Regions from separate parts of the Pseudomonas sp. LBUM1674 genome, predicted to be linked through region 1. Evidence: predicted binding sites of a transcription regulator. Region 1 holds the regulator's gene; each other region holds the start of a gene.
What was found. The regulator FliA, encoded in region 1, starts transcription of late flagellar genes. The targets are predictions, from matches to a motif close to CTAAAGTTTNNNNNNNNNNNGCCGNTAA.
Positions count from the first base shown of each region.

Region 2: flgM (flagellar biosynthesis anti-sigma factor FlgM) is a predicted target of FliA. The motif match lies at 2,481-2,508, and genes of this name have one in related genera.
Region 3: ACA067_RS26455 (flagellar protein MotY) is a predicted target of FliA. The motif match lies at 1,368-1,395, and genes of this name have one in related genera.

Region 1 covers NZ_CP166779.1:5,282,210-5,287,383, forward strand. The annotation lists gene ACA067_RS24180 (chemotaxis protein CheA) at 1-1,500, opposite strand, end outside; gene ACA067_RS24185 (protein phosphatase CheZ) at 1,524-2,312, opposite strand; gene ACA067_RS24190 (chemotaxis response regulator CheY) at 2,335-2,706, opposite strand; gene fliA (RNA polymerase sigma factor FliA) at 2,873-3,613, opposite strand; gene fleN (flagellar synthesis regulator FleN) at 3,610-4,440, opposite strand; gene flhF (flagellar biosynthesis GTPase FlhF) at 4,557-5,174, opposite strand, start outside.
Region 2 covers NZ_CP166779.1:1,335,518-1,340,691, forward strand. The annotation lists gene ACA067_RS06170 (MFS transporter) at 1-684, shown strand, start outside; gene ACA067_RS06175 (flagellar brake protein) at 763-1,509, opposite strand; gene ACA067_RS06180 (flagella synthesis protein FlgN) at 1,602-2,069, opposite strand; gene flgM (flagellar biosynthesis anti-sigma factor FlgM) at 2,118-2,444, opposite strand; gene flgA (flagellar basal body P-ring formation chaperone FlgA) at 2,626-3,387, opposite strand; gene ACA067_RS06195 (chemotaxis protein CheV) at 3,469-4,401, shown strand; gene cheR (protein-glutamate O-methyltransferase CheR) at 4,448-5,174, shown strand, end outside.
Region 3 covers NZ_CP166779.1:5,750,809-5,755,982, forward strand. The annotation lists gene ACA067_RS26450 (argininosuccinate synthase) at 1-264, opposite strand, end outside; gene ACA067_RS26455 (flagellar protein MotY) at 394-1,302, opposite strand; gene pyrC (dihydroorotase) at 1,462-2,508, shown strand; gene rnt (ribonuclease T) at 2,505-3,182, shown strand; gene ACA067_RS26470 (peroxiredoxin) at 3,390-3,992, opposite strand; gene ACA067_RS26475 (bacterioferritin-associated ferredoxin) at 4,306-4,524, shown strand; gene bfr (bacterioferritin) at 4,724-5,174, shown strand, end outside.

The sequences.
Region 1 (5,174 bases):
CTTGCCGCCGCGGGATTTGCCCGAGGCTTCGCGTTCTTCCGGCGATTCGATGCCGTGGTCGACGGCGTTGCGCACCAAGTGGACCAGCGGATCGGCCAGGGCCTCGACCAGGTTCTTGTCGAGGTCGGTTTCTTCGCCGACCAGCTCCAGGTTGATCTCTTTCTTGAGCTGGCGCGCCAAGTCGCGAACCAGGCGCGGGAAACGCCCGAAGACTTTCTTGATCGGTTGCATCCGGGTCTTCATGACCGCGGTCTGCAGGTCGGCCGTGACCACGTCGAGGTTCGACACGGCCTTGGACATGGCCTCATCGGCGCTGTTGGCACCCAGGCGAACCAGGCGGTTACGCACCAGCACCAACTCGCCGACCATGTTCATGATTTCGTCGAGACGCGCGGTGTCGACCCGCACGGTGGTCTCGGCTTCGCTGGCGGGCTTCTCAGCCGGTGGCGCCGCGGGTGCACGCGCCGGCGCCGGGGTGGCCTTCGCTGAGTCGGCTTGTGGTTCGGCGGCTTTGGCGACCGGTTTGGGCGCCGCAGCCTTGGCGACCGGCGTGGCCACCGACGCACTGGCGCCGGTAGCGGTGCCGATTTCAGAAAACTTGCCTTTGCCGTGGAGTTCGTCGAGCAGTGCTTCGAACTCGTGGTCGGAGATCAGATCGCTGCCCACCGCTGCGGCCATTGGCGCGACCGGGACCGGAGCCGAAGCAATCGCCGACTCCAGCGCTTCGACCGCGAAGTTGCCCTTGCCGTGCAACTGATCGAGCAGTGCTTCGAATTCTTCGTCGGTGATGTCGCAGCTGTCGCCTGCCACTTTCGGCGCGGTCGCTGCAACCGGTGCGGCGGGCGCTGCTGGCGCAACCACTGCGTCGACGGCGAACCGGCCTTTACCGTGCAACTGATCGAGCAAGGACTCGAACTCGGCATCGGTGATTTCGTCGCTGGCCGCGCCATTATGGCTGACCGGTGCCGGAGCGGAAGGCGCCGCCTCGGCCTGCGCCTTGACCGCGTTCAGCGAGTCCAGCAGTTGTTCGAATTCATTGTCGGTGATGTCACACGACGCGCTGTCGGCCACAGGCGCCACGGCGGCAACCGGCGCCGCTTCGTCGGCCGATTGCGGCTCGGCCAGACGCGCCAGGGCCGCCAGCAATGCAGGCGTGGCCGCCGTGACCGGGCTGCGTTCGCGGACCTCGGTGAACATGTTGTTCACCGCGTCCAGTGCTTCGAGAACCACGTCCATCAGTTCCGAGTCGACGCGACGTTCACCCTTGCGCAGGATGTCGAACACGTTCTCGGCGATGTGACAGCACTCCACCAGCTCGTTGAGCTGGAGAAAGCCGGCGCCCCCTTTTACAGTGTGAAAACCGCGAAAAATTGCATTGAGCAAGTCCGCATCGTCCGGTCGGCTTTCAAGCTCGACCAGCTGTTCGGACAGTTGCTCTAGAATCTCGCCGGCCTCAACCAGGAAATCCTGAAGGATCTCTTCATCGGCGCCGAAGCTCATTAATGGGGTGCTCCTAACAGGTCTTAAAATCCAAGGCTGGAAAGCAAATCGTCCACATCGTCCTGACCGGACACGACGTCTTCTCTTTTATCGGCATGAATCTGCGGACCTTCACCCTGAGAGCGCTGTTTTTGCGGATCTTTTTCTGCCCGCATCGCTTCACGGTCATGTTCGATGCCCGCAAAGCGGTCCACCTGACTGGCCATCAGCACGAGTTTGAGCAGGTTGCTTTCAACTTCGGTGACCAATTGGGTCACACGCTTGATCACTTGTCCGGTGAGGTCCTGATAATCCTGAGCGAGCAGGATATCGTTGAGGTTGCTCGACACAATGCGGTTGTCTGCGCTGCTGCGTGTCAGGAAACCGTCGACCCGCCGGGCCAGTTCGCGGAACTCTTCAGCCCCGACTTCGCGACGCATGAACCGTCCCCAGTCCGTGCTCAGCGCCTGGGCTTCGTGGCTCAGGGCGTTGACCAGCGGCGTGGCGTTTTCTACCAGGTCCATGGTGCGGTTGGCCGCGGCCTCGGTCAGCCTGACCACATAGCCCAGGCGCTCGGTGGCGTCTGTGATCTGGGACACTTCCTCGGCTTGTGGCATGTGCGGGTCAATCTGGAAATTGACGATCGCGCTGTGCAACTCGCGGGTGAGCTTGCCCACTTCCTGATACAGGCCGCGGTCACGGGTCTGGTTGAGCTCATGGATCAGTTGCACCGCGTCGCCGAACTTGCCTTTTTCAAGGCTTGCGACCAGTTCGACCGCGTGTTTTTTCAGGGTCGACTCGAAATCACCCTGTGAAGATTCTTTATGCTCCATAGCTTCCCCGTGGCGCAGTTGCTCAACCAATGCGTTCGAAAATCTTCTCGATTTTTTCTTTCAACGCCTGGGCCGTGAAGGGCTTGACCACATAGCCGTTAACACCGGCCTGGGCTGCTTCGATGATCTGCTCGCGCTTGGCTTCAGCGGTCACCATCAGCACCGGCAGGTGCTTGAGCTTTTCATTGGCACGCACGTGGCGCAGCAGATCGATGCCGGTCATGCCAGGCATGTTCCAGTCGGTGACCAGAAAGTCGATGCTGCCGCTGTTGAGCATCGGAATGGCCGTGGTGCCATCATCCGCCTCGACCGTGTTGGTGAACCCAAGGTCACGCAACAGGTTTTTGATGATCCGCCGCATCGTTGAGAAGTCATCAACGATGAGGATTTTCATGTTCTTGTCCAATTCGACCTCCAAGCAGTCTTAAACGCGCCCAGCACCTGGACGCGCCATTTCAATCAATCCGGCGATACACTCGATGACTGTCTGGAACACAACGGATCGAGACCGGCGCGGTTCAACCCACACCAGCCACGTTCGCAGTGTCCCCACACTGCCTTCAGCGCGCTCGCCACTCCCCCAAACGCCCCCGCAAACGGGCCGCGCACTGGCTGTGCAACTGGCTGACCCGGGACTCGCTGACCCCCAGGACCTCGCCGATTTCCTTGAGATTCAGCTCTTCGTCGTAGTACAGCGCCAACACCAGTCGCTCACGCTCAGGCAAATTGGCAATCGCGTCCGCCAGCGCCGCCTGGAAGCGTTCGTCTTCCAGATCGCGCGACGGCTCCGGATGTGCACTGGCGCCATCCTCGTGCAGCCCTTCGTGTTCGCCGTCCTGCAACAGATCGTCGAAACTGAATAAGCGGCTGCCCAGGGTGTCGTTCAAAATCCCGTAATAATCGTCGAGACTCAATTGGAGTTCGGCCGCAACTTCGTGATCTTTAGCGTCGCGACCGGTTTTAGCTTCAATCGAGCGAATCGCGTCGCTGACCATGCGGGTATTGCGGTGGACCGAACGTGGCGCCCAGTCCCCCTTGCGCACCTCATCGAGCATCGCGCCGCGGATTCGAATGCCCGCGTACGTCTCGAAGCTGGCGCCTTTGCTGGCGTCATATTTGGTCGACACTTCCAACAGGCCGATCATCCCGGCCTGGATCAGGTCTTCGACCTGGACACTGGCCGGCAGACGCGCCAGCAAGTGGTAAGCAATGCGTTTGACCAGTGGCGCGTAACGCTCGATCAGCTCGTACTGCGCGTCACGTGCCGACTGCTTGTAAAAGTTGTAGCCACTGGCTGTCATAGCACCGGTCCTGCGGATTGTTGCACCAGGCGTTCGACAAAAAACTCCAGGTGCCCGCGGGGGTTGGCCGGCAGCGGCCAGGTATCGACCTTCTGTGCAATGGCCTTGAAGGCCAGGGAGCACTTGGATCGCGGGAAGGCCTCATAGACGGCGCGCTGCTTCTGCACCGCCTTGCGCACGCATTCGTCATACGGCACGGCGCCGACGTATTGCAAGGCGACGTCGAGGAAGCGATCCGTGACCTTGGTCAACTTGGCGAACAGGTTGCGACCTTCCTGCGGGCTCTGGGCCATGTTGGCCAGGACGCGGAAGCGGTTCATGCCGTAATCGCGATTGAGCAACTTGATCAGCGCGTAGGCGTCCGTGATCGAGGTCGGTTCGTCGCAGACCACCAGCAACACTTCCTGCGCTGCGCGAACGAAACTGACGACCGACTCACCAATGCCCGCCGCGGTGTCGATCACCAATACGTCGAGGTTATCGCCGATATCGCTGAAGGCCTGGATCAGGCCGGCATGTTGCGCAGGGCTCAGATGAACCATGCTCTGCGTGCCGGACGCGGCCGGGACGATACGAATGCCGCCGGGGCCTTGCAACAGAACGTCGCGCAGCTCGCAGCGGCCTTCGATCACGTCGGCCAGGGTCCGTTTGGGTGTCAGTCCCAGCAGGACGTCGACATTCGCCAGCCCCAGATCGGCGTCCAGCAGCATGACGCGCCGGCCGAGCTCCGCTAGAGCCAGGGACAAGTTCACTGACACGTTAGTTTTCCCGACGCCACCTTTGCCGCCGGTCACCGCGATCACCTGTACGGGATGCATGCTGCCCATGTTATTTCTTTACCTTGTCTTGCATAGACGGAGGCCACATTACTGGCTGCGCGTTCACCAACTGAACAATGCATGGCAGGCCATCGATGTAGGTACAAAAACTATTCATTAATACCTCAGCCGACCTGCTTGGTCGGACTGTGATAAATATCAGCGAACATATCAGCCATGGCTTCTTCGCTGGGTTCTTCCTGCATTTGCACGCTTACTGCACGGCTGACCAGCTGATGACGACGCGGCAGATGCAAATCATCCGGAATCCGCGGGCCATCGGTCAGGTAAGCCACTGGCAAATCATGGCTGATGGCCAGGCTCAACACCTCGCCCAGACTGGCCGTTTCATCCAGTTTAGTCAGGATGCAGCCCGCGAGCCCGCAGCGCCTGTAACTGTGATAAGCGGCCGTCAGCACCTGTTTCTGGCTGGTGGTTGCCAGGACCAGATAATTTTTTGACCGGATGCCACGCACGGCCAGGCTTTCGAGCTGCATGCGCAGTGCCGGATCGCTGGCCTGCAGGCCGGCGGTATCGATCAGCACCACCCGCTTGCGCAGCAAGGGATCGAGTGCCTGCACCAACGATTGCCCCGGGTCGACGTGCGTCACCGGCACATTGAGGATGCGGCCGAGGGTCTTGAGCTGTTCCTGGGCACCGATCCGGTAGCTGTCCATGCTCACCAGCGCGATATGCTGCGCGCCGTACTTGAGCACGTAACGGGCCGCGAGTTTGGCCAGGGT
Region 2 (5,174 bases), 3.1 Mb from region 1:
CAAGTCGGTTTGTTCATGGGGAGCTGCATTTTCGCCGGCCTGCTGGTGCAGTGGCCGCTGGGTTGGCTATCCGATCGTTATGACCGAGCGCTGTTGATCCGCTGTTTTGCCTTCAGCCTGGCACTGGCTGCCTTGCCGCTGGCAATCATGAAGCAGGTGCCGCTGGAGGTATTGTTCATCGCCGGTTTCCTCTGCTCGTTGGTGCAGTTCTGCCTGTATCCGTTGGCGGTGGCGTTCTCCAATGACCATGTCGAGGGCGATCGTCGGGTGTCCCTGACGGCAATGCTGCTGGTGACCTATGGCGTCGGCGCCAGTATCGGGCCGCTGGTGGCAGGGGTGCTGATGAAGCTGTTCGGCAGCCAGATGCTGTATGCCTTCTTCAGTTTCTTCGCGTTGGTGCTGGTCTGGCGTATTCGCCCGAAAGCGGTCACCAATCTGCACCAGGTGGACGATGCGCCGCTGCATCACGTCGCCATGCCGGACAGTATGTCGAGTTCACCGCTGGTGGCTTGCCTTGATCCACGGGTCGATGAGCAGGTGGTGCAGGAGCAGATGCATAACCCGATCGAGCCCGAGCCGGACCCCGCACCCGAAACGGAGACAGAAACGGAGACAGAAACCGATTCGTCCTCGGACGACACTGACCTGGGGCGCGAGCAAAGCTTTACCGAGGCCAGGCCTTAACAACGGATCCTTGATATCCGAGGATAAAAAACGGGCAGTCACCGCAAGGGGCTGCCCGTTTTTTATTGGAGCGTTGTCTCAGAAATCGTCTTTGTCGAAGCGCCGCGCTTCGCGCTGAAGCTGATAGACGAACCGCTCGACCTGTCGCTGTACCAATCCGCTCATGTTGTGAAAGCGTACGCCGGCGAAAGTGGTGGAGATTTTTTCTTCGAAGTGCAGGTACCGCAGCTCGACCGGTGCCGTCATTTTGCCAAAGGGCAGGGCGGCGGCGAAGCGGTCGTAAACCTGGCCCAGCTGCAGCCTGCTGCTAATGTCGCCTTCGAAGCGCAACTTGCAACCGGTGGCGGAAATGTCCAGCAATTTGCCGCTGATCGGCGCCTTGAACTTTTCGCCGTCCAGATCGATGTTGACCAATTGTGCCAGCTTCAACGCTGCGCGAAAGGCATTGCGGCGCTGGTGATAAACCACTTGATCGGGCAGGGGGCCGCGGTAGCAGCGAGTATCGACGGACTCGTCGATGGTCAGTGGGCCGTTGCTGTCCCAGGCAATGCGCACGCCGTCGTGGAAGCCTTCGACCTTGAACGGTTCGCCAGCCAGCAAAAAGCGCTCGCCATCGCGGGGAATCATTTCATCCAGAGCGATCGTCTTACGTTTACGGTCGATGTCCACCAGATAGCTCTGGAAGCGCTGGCTGCGCTCGTGGAACGTGATGATCAGCGGATCATGACTTTCTTGCAGCTGGCGCAGGTTGCCGGAGATCTCCAGAGGCGTGGTAAGCACCTTGGGTGGCTGCGGAGCATCTTCCGCATATAAGGCATTGGACACGGTTCATCAATCTCCGGACAAAATATGACTGCGGCTGGCCAGTATTTTGCCAGCATGTTTCGCGTCTAGATAGGGCGTACTCATCAGCAGGCTCAGGCCTGACTGAGCGGGCGCGGCTTCACAAGCGTGGAGAATGATCCGCTGGCGTTGTAGAGCGCTGGCGGCTCGCCGCCGGTGAGAATTTTCAGCTGGGTGGCCGTGGCGGCCTGCTGTCTCACAATCGACTGGCCATTGATGAGGTTGGCGGCCTGGCATTGGGCCAGAAGGTCGGTCAGCACATCGCTTTGTGCCAGCAACTGTTCACCCACGCTCGATTGGCTGGCCAGTTGCTCAAGGCCCTGGCGATTGGTGGGCAGGTTGAGACTGGCGAGGATTTCACTGCGCTTGCGGCCATGCTGTTCGAGCAGAACGATCAATGCCTGTTTCTGCGCCAGAATCTCTTCGAGCAGCGGCATGTCGCGACCGTGCAAGGCGATGGATTCGGTTTGCAGTAGCTGCAGCAAGTGTTGTGCGGGAGCAAAGTCGTCGGTGATCAATTGCAGCAGATGAGTGTCGTGCATGGCTGGCCTTGGGTTTTAAGCGTCCAAAAGCCTGGCGCGGGCCGTGGCCTAGCGCTGGGCTTCGAAGTTGAGCAGTTTGCTGGCGACACGGTTGCTGTCGACTTTGTAGCTGCCATCGGCAATCGCTGCTTTCAACTCGGCCACCCGGGCTTTGTCGACGGCAGGCTGATCGCGCAACGTGTCAGTGACCTTCTGCAACTGTTGAGCCTCATTGCTGATGTGTACCGATTCCCCGCTTTTGACGGTACTGGCCTGTTCGGCCGGGGTGCTCTGCGGCGCGGATTTGCCGGCGTCGGCGGTTTCCCTGGCAGCGCCGGTACGGGTACTGCCCGTCGGTGGCGAGGAGCTGTTCAATCGGTTGAAATCGATGACCATGATAAAAACCCTCTGGGTATTTGGACGCTTGCCATGTTTTCGGCCATACCCGGGAAAACTTTAGGCTCATCTCTCAATGAGCTTGCGCGCGTCAGCGCTTGCCCTGCATGGAGCACAGTTTAGGGAACAGTCGGATGGTGCGCCACCTGTTCACCCACACAGAGCCCACCCAAAGGGAATCCTACATGGCCACTTCCACCTGGCCAGGCGCGATGACTTGCGCCTTGATGACCCGTTGGGAGTTGAGGTTTTTCACTCGAATCTGTTCACGCATACCGCCGTTGGACAGTGCTTCACCCGGCATGCGCACGGTGAGCGTACCACTGCGGGCAATAATCACCACCTGGTCGCCCTTGCTGATGACTTCAGCCTGTTCCAGATGCACCAGGGTAATGACCTGGTCAGCGACCATGGGGCGGGTCAGTTTCTGCCCGATCGCCTGGTCGAGCGAGGTCAGGTAACCCTGGTTGATCAGACTGATGTCACGCTCACGCAAGGTCACGTCCTCGGGCTCGACAATACCCGCGCGGCGCAGGGGGCGGGTGGTGGTCACGATGTCGCGAAACAGGCGTACTTGAGCGGGCACGAAGACTGTCCAGGGGGAGGCGCCCTCGCAGCGAACCTTGACCGTGACCCGACCCAGCGGCTTGGCCGGGCTCTCCAGGGTGGCTGTCAATTCCTTGTCGCACATTGGCATGCGCAGTCGCGGGTCAAGCGGATTGACCTGGATCTCGTAACGGCCTTCCGTTTGGCTGCTCGCCAGATAGTCTTCCACGGTGAATTCAAGAAAGCCCTGAGTGACGCCGATAAGCATGTCAGGCAAGGTAACCGTGTCAGCAATGGCAGGGCTGCCGGCGTTGAACAGGCACACGGCCGCCAGCACGCGGCACCATTGGCGGCAGTTGGAGGTCAGGCGTCGGAAAAATGTCGGGTCTGGGTTCATAAGGGTTAAAAAGCAAGCGCCGTGCCGTTTAGTGATGAAGGTGCGTCGCAACACACTTGGCGTTGGTGTAGGAGTCTGGGCATGGCTGGTGTAATGGATTCGGTAAACCAGCGCACGCAACTGGTTGGGCAGAATCGCCTTGAGCTGTTGTTGTTCCGTCTCGACGGCCAGCAGCTGTATGGGATCAACGTATTCAAGGTTCGGGAGGTGCTGCAATGCCCCAAGCTGACCCTGATGCCCAAGTCCAATCCTGTGGTGTGCGGTGTGGCGAGTATTCGTGGGGCGACTATTCCGATTCTCGATCTGGCGATGGCGACCGGTTCCGGTCGGTTGCGTGATCAAAGCAATCCCTTCGTGATCATCACGGAGTACAACACCAAGACCCAGGGTTTCCTGGTGCGCTCGGTGGAACGCATTGTCAACATGAACTGGGAGGAGATCCATCCGCCGCCCAAGGGCACGGGACGCGATCATTACCTGACGGCGGTGACCCGGGTCGACAATCAGCTGGTCGAAATCATCGACGTCGAGAAGGTGCTGGCGGAAGTGGCGCCGACACCGGAAGCGATTTCCGTCGGCGTGGTGGATGTCGACACCCGGCACAAGGCGTTGTCCTTGCGCGTGTTGACGGTCGACGACTCGTCGGTGGCGCGCAAGCAGGTCTCGCGTTGCCTGCAAACGGTCGGTGTCGAAGTGGTGGCGTTGAACGACGGCCGGCAAGCGCTGGATTACCTGCGCAAGTTGGTCGAGGAGGGCAAGAAGCCGGATGAAGAGTTCCTGATGATGATTTCCGACATCGAGATGCCGGAAATGGACGGGTACACCCTGACGGCCGAGATCCGCAACGACCCGCGCATGCAAAAGCTGCATATCATCCTGCATACTTCGTTGTCGGGTGTATTCAACGAGGCGATGGTCAAGAAAGTCGGTGCCGATGACTTCCTTGCAAAATTCCGCCCCGATGACCTGGCATCCCGGGTAGTCGACCGGATCAAAGCAGCAGACATCAGCTAGGGGCCTTCTGCCCCTGGCAGTCAACACGATTTAAGAGGCGGTATCTTTGTCTACGGGTAATTTGGATTTCGAACAGTTCCGGGTCTTCCTGGAAAAAGCCTGTGGCATTTTGCTCGGTGAAAACAAGCAGTACCTGGTCGCGAGCCGTCTCAACAAACTGATGGAACAGCAGGGCATCAAGTCCCTGGGTGAGCTGGTCCAGCGCATCCAGACCCAGCCGCGCAGCGGTTTGCGCGAGAGGGTGGTGGATGCCATGACCACCAATGAAACCCTGTGGTTTCGTGACACCTATCCGTTTGAAGTGTTGAAGAACAAGGCGTTGCCCGAAGCGATCAAGGCCGCCCCTGGCCAGCGTCTGCGGATCTGGTCGGCGGCGTGCTCGTCGGGCCAGGAGCCGTATTCGCTGTCGATGTCGATCGATGAGTTCGAGCGGGTCAACATGGGCCAGTTGAAGATGGGGGTGCAGATCGTTGCCACCGACCTGTCCGGCACCATGCTGGCCAACTGCAAGAGCGGCGAGTACGACAGCCTGGCCATCGGCCGCGGCCTGTCACCCGAGCGCCTGCAGCGTTATTTCGACCCCAAGGGGCCGGGGCGCTGGGCCATCAAGGCACCGATCAAGAGCCGGGTGGAGTTCCGCTCGTTCAACCTGCTGGACAGCTACGCGGCGCTCGGCAAGTTCGACATCGTGTTCTGCCGCAACGTGCTGATCTACTTCTCCGCCGAGGTGAAGAAAGACATCCTGTTGCGTATTCATGGCACGTTAAAGCGCG
Region 3 (5,174 bases), 470 kb from region 1:
GTACTCGCCTTCATAAACGGTGTTGGCGCGGAACATCGGGAACACGAAATCACGCACGAATTCTTCGCGCAGATCGTCGATGTAGATTTCTTTTACGCCCATGGCCTGAGCCTTGGCGCGGGCCGGTTCGACCTCTTCGCCCTGACCCAGGTCAGCGGTGAAGGTCACGACTTCACAGTTATAAGTATCCTGCAGCCACTTGAGGATCACCGAAGTGTCCAGGCCGCCGGAATACGCCAGAACGACCTTGTTTACGTCCGCCATGCCATCACTCCACGGGGTTCTACGGAAAGCCGTCAAGTCTACCGGTCATGCAGAATAATTTACAGAGGCGCGACAGCTTATGACGACGAAGCGACAGATTATGTCAAGCGAGCGACGATTACAGCGCGTTCAGGACGTCGATGCCGCGCTCGCCGTCGCCGTGGCGCGAGGGGTCGGCTTTTCGGTCGGCGCCACCCGCGCGAGATGCACATTGACCCGACGGTTCTTCGCCCGGTTGGCGGCAGTGGTGTTGGGCGCCAACGGATAACGTTCACCGTGGAAGCGCAGGATGATCTGCGACGCCTGAACACCGTTGGCCTTGAAGAACTCCATGACCGCCAGGGCCCGGCGCCGCGACAGGTCCCGGTTGGTCAGGCGGTTGCCGCTGTTGTCGGAGTGACCATCGAGCTCGATGTGATTGACCGTCGGGTCGGCCTTCATGAACTCCAGCATCATTTGCAATTGCGCCTTGGCCTGCGCGTCGAGATCGATGCCTTCGCCGGGGAAGCCGATCCGGGATTGTCTGACCTGCTCGAAACTCTTCGGCAGCAGCTTCGCCACACAGCCCTGGTATTCGTTGAAGGCCTTGCTGAACTTGACCGGCAACAGACGCACTTCCGATACCCGGCCATCGCCCGAATATTGCCGCACCACTGGACTGCGGCCGTCCATCAAGCCACTGATCAAGCGCCCGGCCTGTATGTGCGAGCTGTTGAACAGCACATTGCCACTACCGATTCGCACGGCACCGAGGTTGATGTCGCCGCGCCCCGGCTGCCATGGCGCCGCAGCCGCCAGCAAGGTCGCCGAACCGCCGCCGATCATCGCGTTATAAGCTTTCAGACGAAACGTCGCCTGCTCACCGGCGCGGCGCACGAACTCACCCGAGCCAAAATCGGTGATCGGCTGAGTCAGGCGGCATTCGAACGGGTCACCTTCGACCGTCCACTCGATGCTCTCCAGGCGAGTCTGGAACGTGAGCGCCATCGCAGGAAGGCTGGCAAACACACTGAGCAAGGCTAAATAACGCTGGCGCACGGGAGGCTCCACTGGCTTGTGCAACAAAAAGACCGACACACATAGGTTCACGGCATACCTGTCGGATATCGGAAGCTTTCCGCAAAACTTGATAGCGAGTGCCTGGAAGAGTCTTTTCCGGTAGCATTCCCCAGAGTTTGACCCGCCTGGAATCCCCTCATGTCCGACCGCCTGACCCTGCTGCGTCCCGACGACTGGCATATTCATCTTCGCGATGGTGCCGTGTTGACCAATACCGTTGCGGATGTCGCGCGCACCTTTGGTCGCGCCATCATCATGCCCAACCTGGTACCTCCGGTGCGCAACGCCGCTGAAGCCGACAGCTATCGCCAGCGGATTCTCGCTGCACGCCCGGCCGGCAGTCGTTTCGAACCATTGATGGTGCTGTACCTGACCGACCGTACCCAACCCGAAGAAATTCGCGAGGCCAAGGCCAGCGGTTTCATTCACGCCGCCAAGCTGTACCCGGCCGGCGCGACCACCAATTCGGACTCTGGCGTCACCAGCATCGACAAGATCTTCCCTGCACTCGAGGCCATGGCCGAAGTCGGGATGCCCCTGCTGGTCCACGGTGAAGTCACCCGTGGCGATGTCGACGTGTTCGATCGCGAAAAAATCTTCATCGATGAGCACATGCGTCGTGTGGTCGAGCGTTTCCCGACGCTCAAGGTGGTGTTCGAACACATCACCACCGCGGACGCCGTGCAGTTCGTCAACGAGGCCTCGGCCAACGTCGGCGCGACCATCACCGCGCATCACCTGCTGTACAACCGTAACCATATGTTGGTGGGCGGGATTCGGCCGCACTTCTACTGCCTGCCGATTCTCAAGCGCAATACGCACCAGGAAGCGCTGCTCGACGCCGCCACCAGCGGCAGCGACAAGTTCTTCCTCGGCACCGACTCGGCGCCCCATGCCCAGCACGCCAAGGAAGCCGCGTGCGGCTGTGCCGGTTGCTACACCGCTTATGCCGCGATCGAGATGTACGCCGAAGCCTTCGAACAGCGTAACGCGCTGGATAAACTCGAAGCCTTTGCCAGCCTGAACGGCCCGCGTTTCTACGGCCTGCCGGTGAACACCGATCGCATCACCCTGGTCCGCGAAGAGTGGACCGCACCGACCAGCCTGCCCTTTGGCGAGCTGACTGTAATCCCGCTGCGCGCCGGTGAAAAACTGCGCTGGCGCCTGCTGGAGGAACACGCGTGAGTGAAGACCATTTCGACGACGAACAGGACGGTCAAGGCGGCGGAGGTGGTTCGCGCCACCCGATGGCTGAGCGCTTCCGTGGATACCTGCCCGTTGTTGTCGACGTTGAAACCGGGGGTTTCAACTCTGCCACTGACGCCTTGCTGGAAATTGCCGCAACCACCATCAGCATGGATGAAAAGGGGTTTGTATATCCCGATCACACTTACTTCTTCCGTGTCGAGCCGTTTGAAGGCGCGAACATCGAAGCCGCCGCCCTGGAATTCACCGGGATCAAGCTCGATCACCCGCTGCGCATGGCCGTGAGTGAAGAAGCGGCACTGACCGATATCTTCCGCGGCATCCGCAAGGCCCTGAAGGCCAACGGTTGCAAGCGGGCGATTCTGGTCGGGCACAACAGCAGTTTTGACCTGGGGTTCCTTAACGCGGCTGTCGCGCGCCTGGACATGAAGCGCAACCCGTTTCATCCGTTCTCCAGCTTCGATACCGCCACCCTTGCAGGCCTGGCTTACGGTCAAACGGTACTGGCCAAGGCCTGCCAGGCCGCCGATATCGACTTCGACGGTCGCGAGGCCCACTCGGCTCGTTATGACACCGAGAAGACGGCCGAGCTGTTCTGCGGCATCGTCAATCGCTGGAAGCAAATGGGCGGCTGGGAAGACTTCAACGACTGACTGCAATTGCAGGTTCAACTGTAGGAGCTGGCTTGCCAGCGAAGGCGTCTGTCGCCACACCACAGAATTACTGTGTATGGAAGGACCCCTTCGCTGCGATGCGGCGATCCGACAAGCCAGCTCCTACAGGAGTCAGCTGTGCGGCAAGTATCCAGCCCATAAAAAAACCGGCCTCCAGGGCCGGTTTTTTTATGCCTCGAACATGCCTTACAGCGCGGCAGCGTTCTCGGTCAGGTAAGCCGCGACGCCTTCGGTCGAAGCGGTCATGCCTTTGTCGCCTTTTTTCCAGTTGGCAGGGCAGACTTCGCCGTGCTCTTCGTGGAATTGCAGAGCGTCGACCAGACGGATCAGCTCTTCGATGTTACGGCCCAGCGGCAGGTCGTTGATGATCTGCGAGCGGACAACGCCTTTGTCGTCGATCAGGAACGCGCCACGGAAAGCCACGCCGCCTTCGGACTCAACGTCGTAGGCCTTGGCGATTTCGTGCTTCAGGTCGGCCGCCATGGTGTAACGAACTTCGCCGATACCACCATTGTTGACCGGGGTGTTGCGCCAGGCGTTGTGGGTGAAGTGCGAGTCGATCGAAACGGCGATCACTTCAACGTTGCGCGCCTTGAAATCGGACATGCGGTTGTCCAGAGCGATCAGCTCGGACGGGCAAACGAAGGTGAAGTCCAGTGGGTAGAAGAACACCAGGCCGTATTTGCCTTTGATGGCCGACGACAGGGTGAAGCTGTCTACGATTTCGCCATTGCCGAGTACGGCCGGTACGGTGAAGTCAGGGGCTTGCTTGCCTACGAGTACGCTCATTGGATATCTCCTGGTGTAAAAACGTGAAGTTCCGGGTTTGCGCCAGCCTGCCACCTTCAGGCGACAGCCCTGTGACACGCACCCCCTCCATAAGGACCGGCCATCATACACTGCGTTTTTGAGCTGTCCTTAACGGTTTTTCGCAGACAGGCTAAAATGCCATTGAGGGGTTACTGGCATATTGCTTAGGAGAGAACCGTTCGTCAGCCACCTCCCCTTATAACGCGAAGCTTTCAGAAACCACTTTGACAATCATTCTCGTTAACATTAAGATCCATCGCAATTGAGTCACAACCAGCGACGGTTTTCACTTATGTATGTCTGCCTCTGCACTGGCGTCACCGACGGCCAAATCCGCGATGCGATTTATGAAGGATGCTGCAGCTACAAGGAAGTCCGCCAGGCTACCGGTGTTGCCAGCCAATGCGGTAAATGCGCCTGCCTTGCCAAGGAAGTGGTGCGTGAAACCCTGACCAAACTGCAATCGGCCCAGGCTACGATTCCTTACCCCGTAGAATTTACTGCCGCGTAAATACCCTGTTTCTAAGAACCGGACTTGATGTCCGGTTTTTTTATGCCTGAATATCAATCGCTTACGCTCTAGACGCGGAACACAAACATTCTTATTCCGATTAATTTTCACTTAACTTTCAATAACTTAGGTTTGACACTCTTAATTGTGCGGCTCAAACTCTGCCTTATAGACAGCTAATACAGGGCAGGACCCCATCATGAAAGGCGACATTACAGTCATCCAGCATCTCAACAAGATCCTTGCCAATGAGCTGGTCGCGATCAATCAATACTTTCTGCATGCGCGCATGTACGAAGATTGGGGTCTGAACAAGCTCGGCAAGCACGAATACCACGAATCCATCGACGAGATGAAACACGCGGACAAGCTGATCAAGCGCATCCTGTTCCTCGAAGGCCTGCCTAACGTCCAGGACCTGGGCAAGCTGCAGATCGGCGAACACACCCAGGAAATGCTGGAGTGCGACCTGCGTATCGAAAAAACCGGTCATGCCGATCTCAAGGTGGCGATCGCGCATTGCGAAACCGTTGGCGACTTCGGTAGCCGTGAATTGCTCGAAGACATCCTTGAATCCGAAGAAGAACATATCGACTGGCTGGAAACCCAGCTGGGCCTGATCGATAAAGTCGGTCTTGAGAACTATCTGC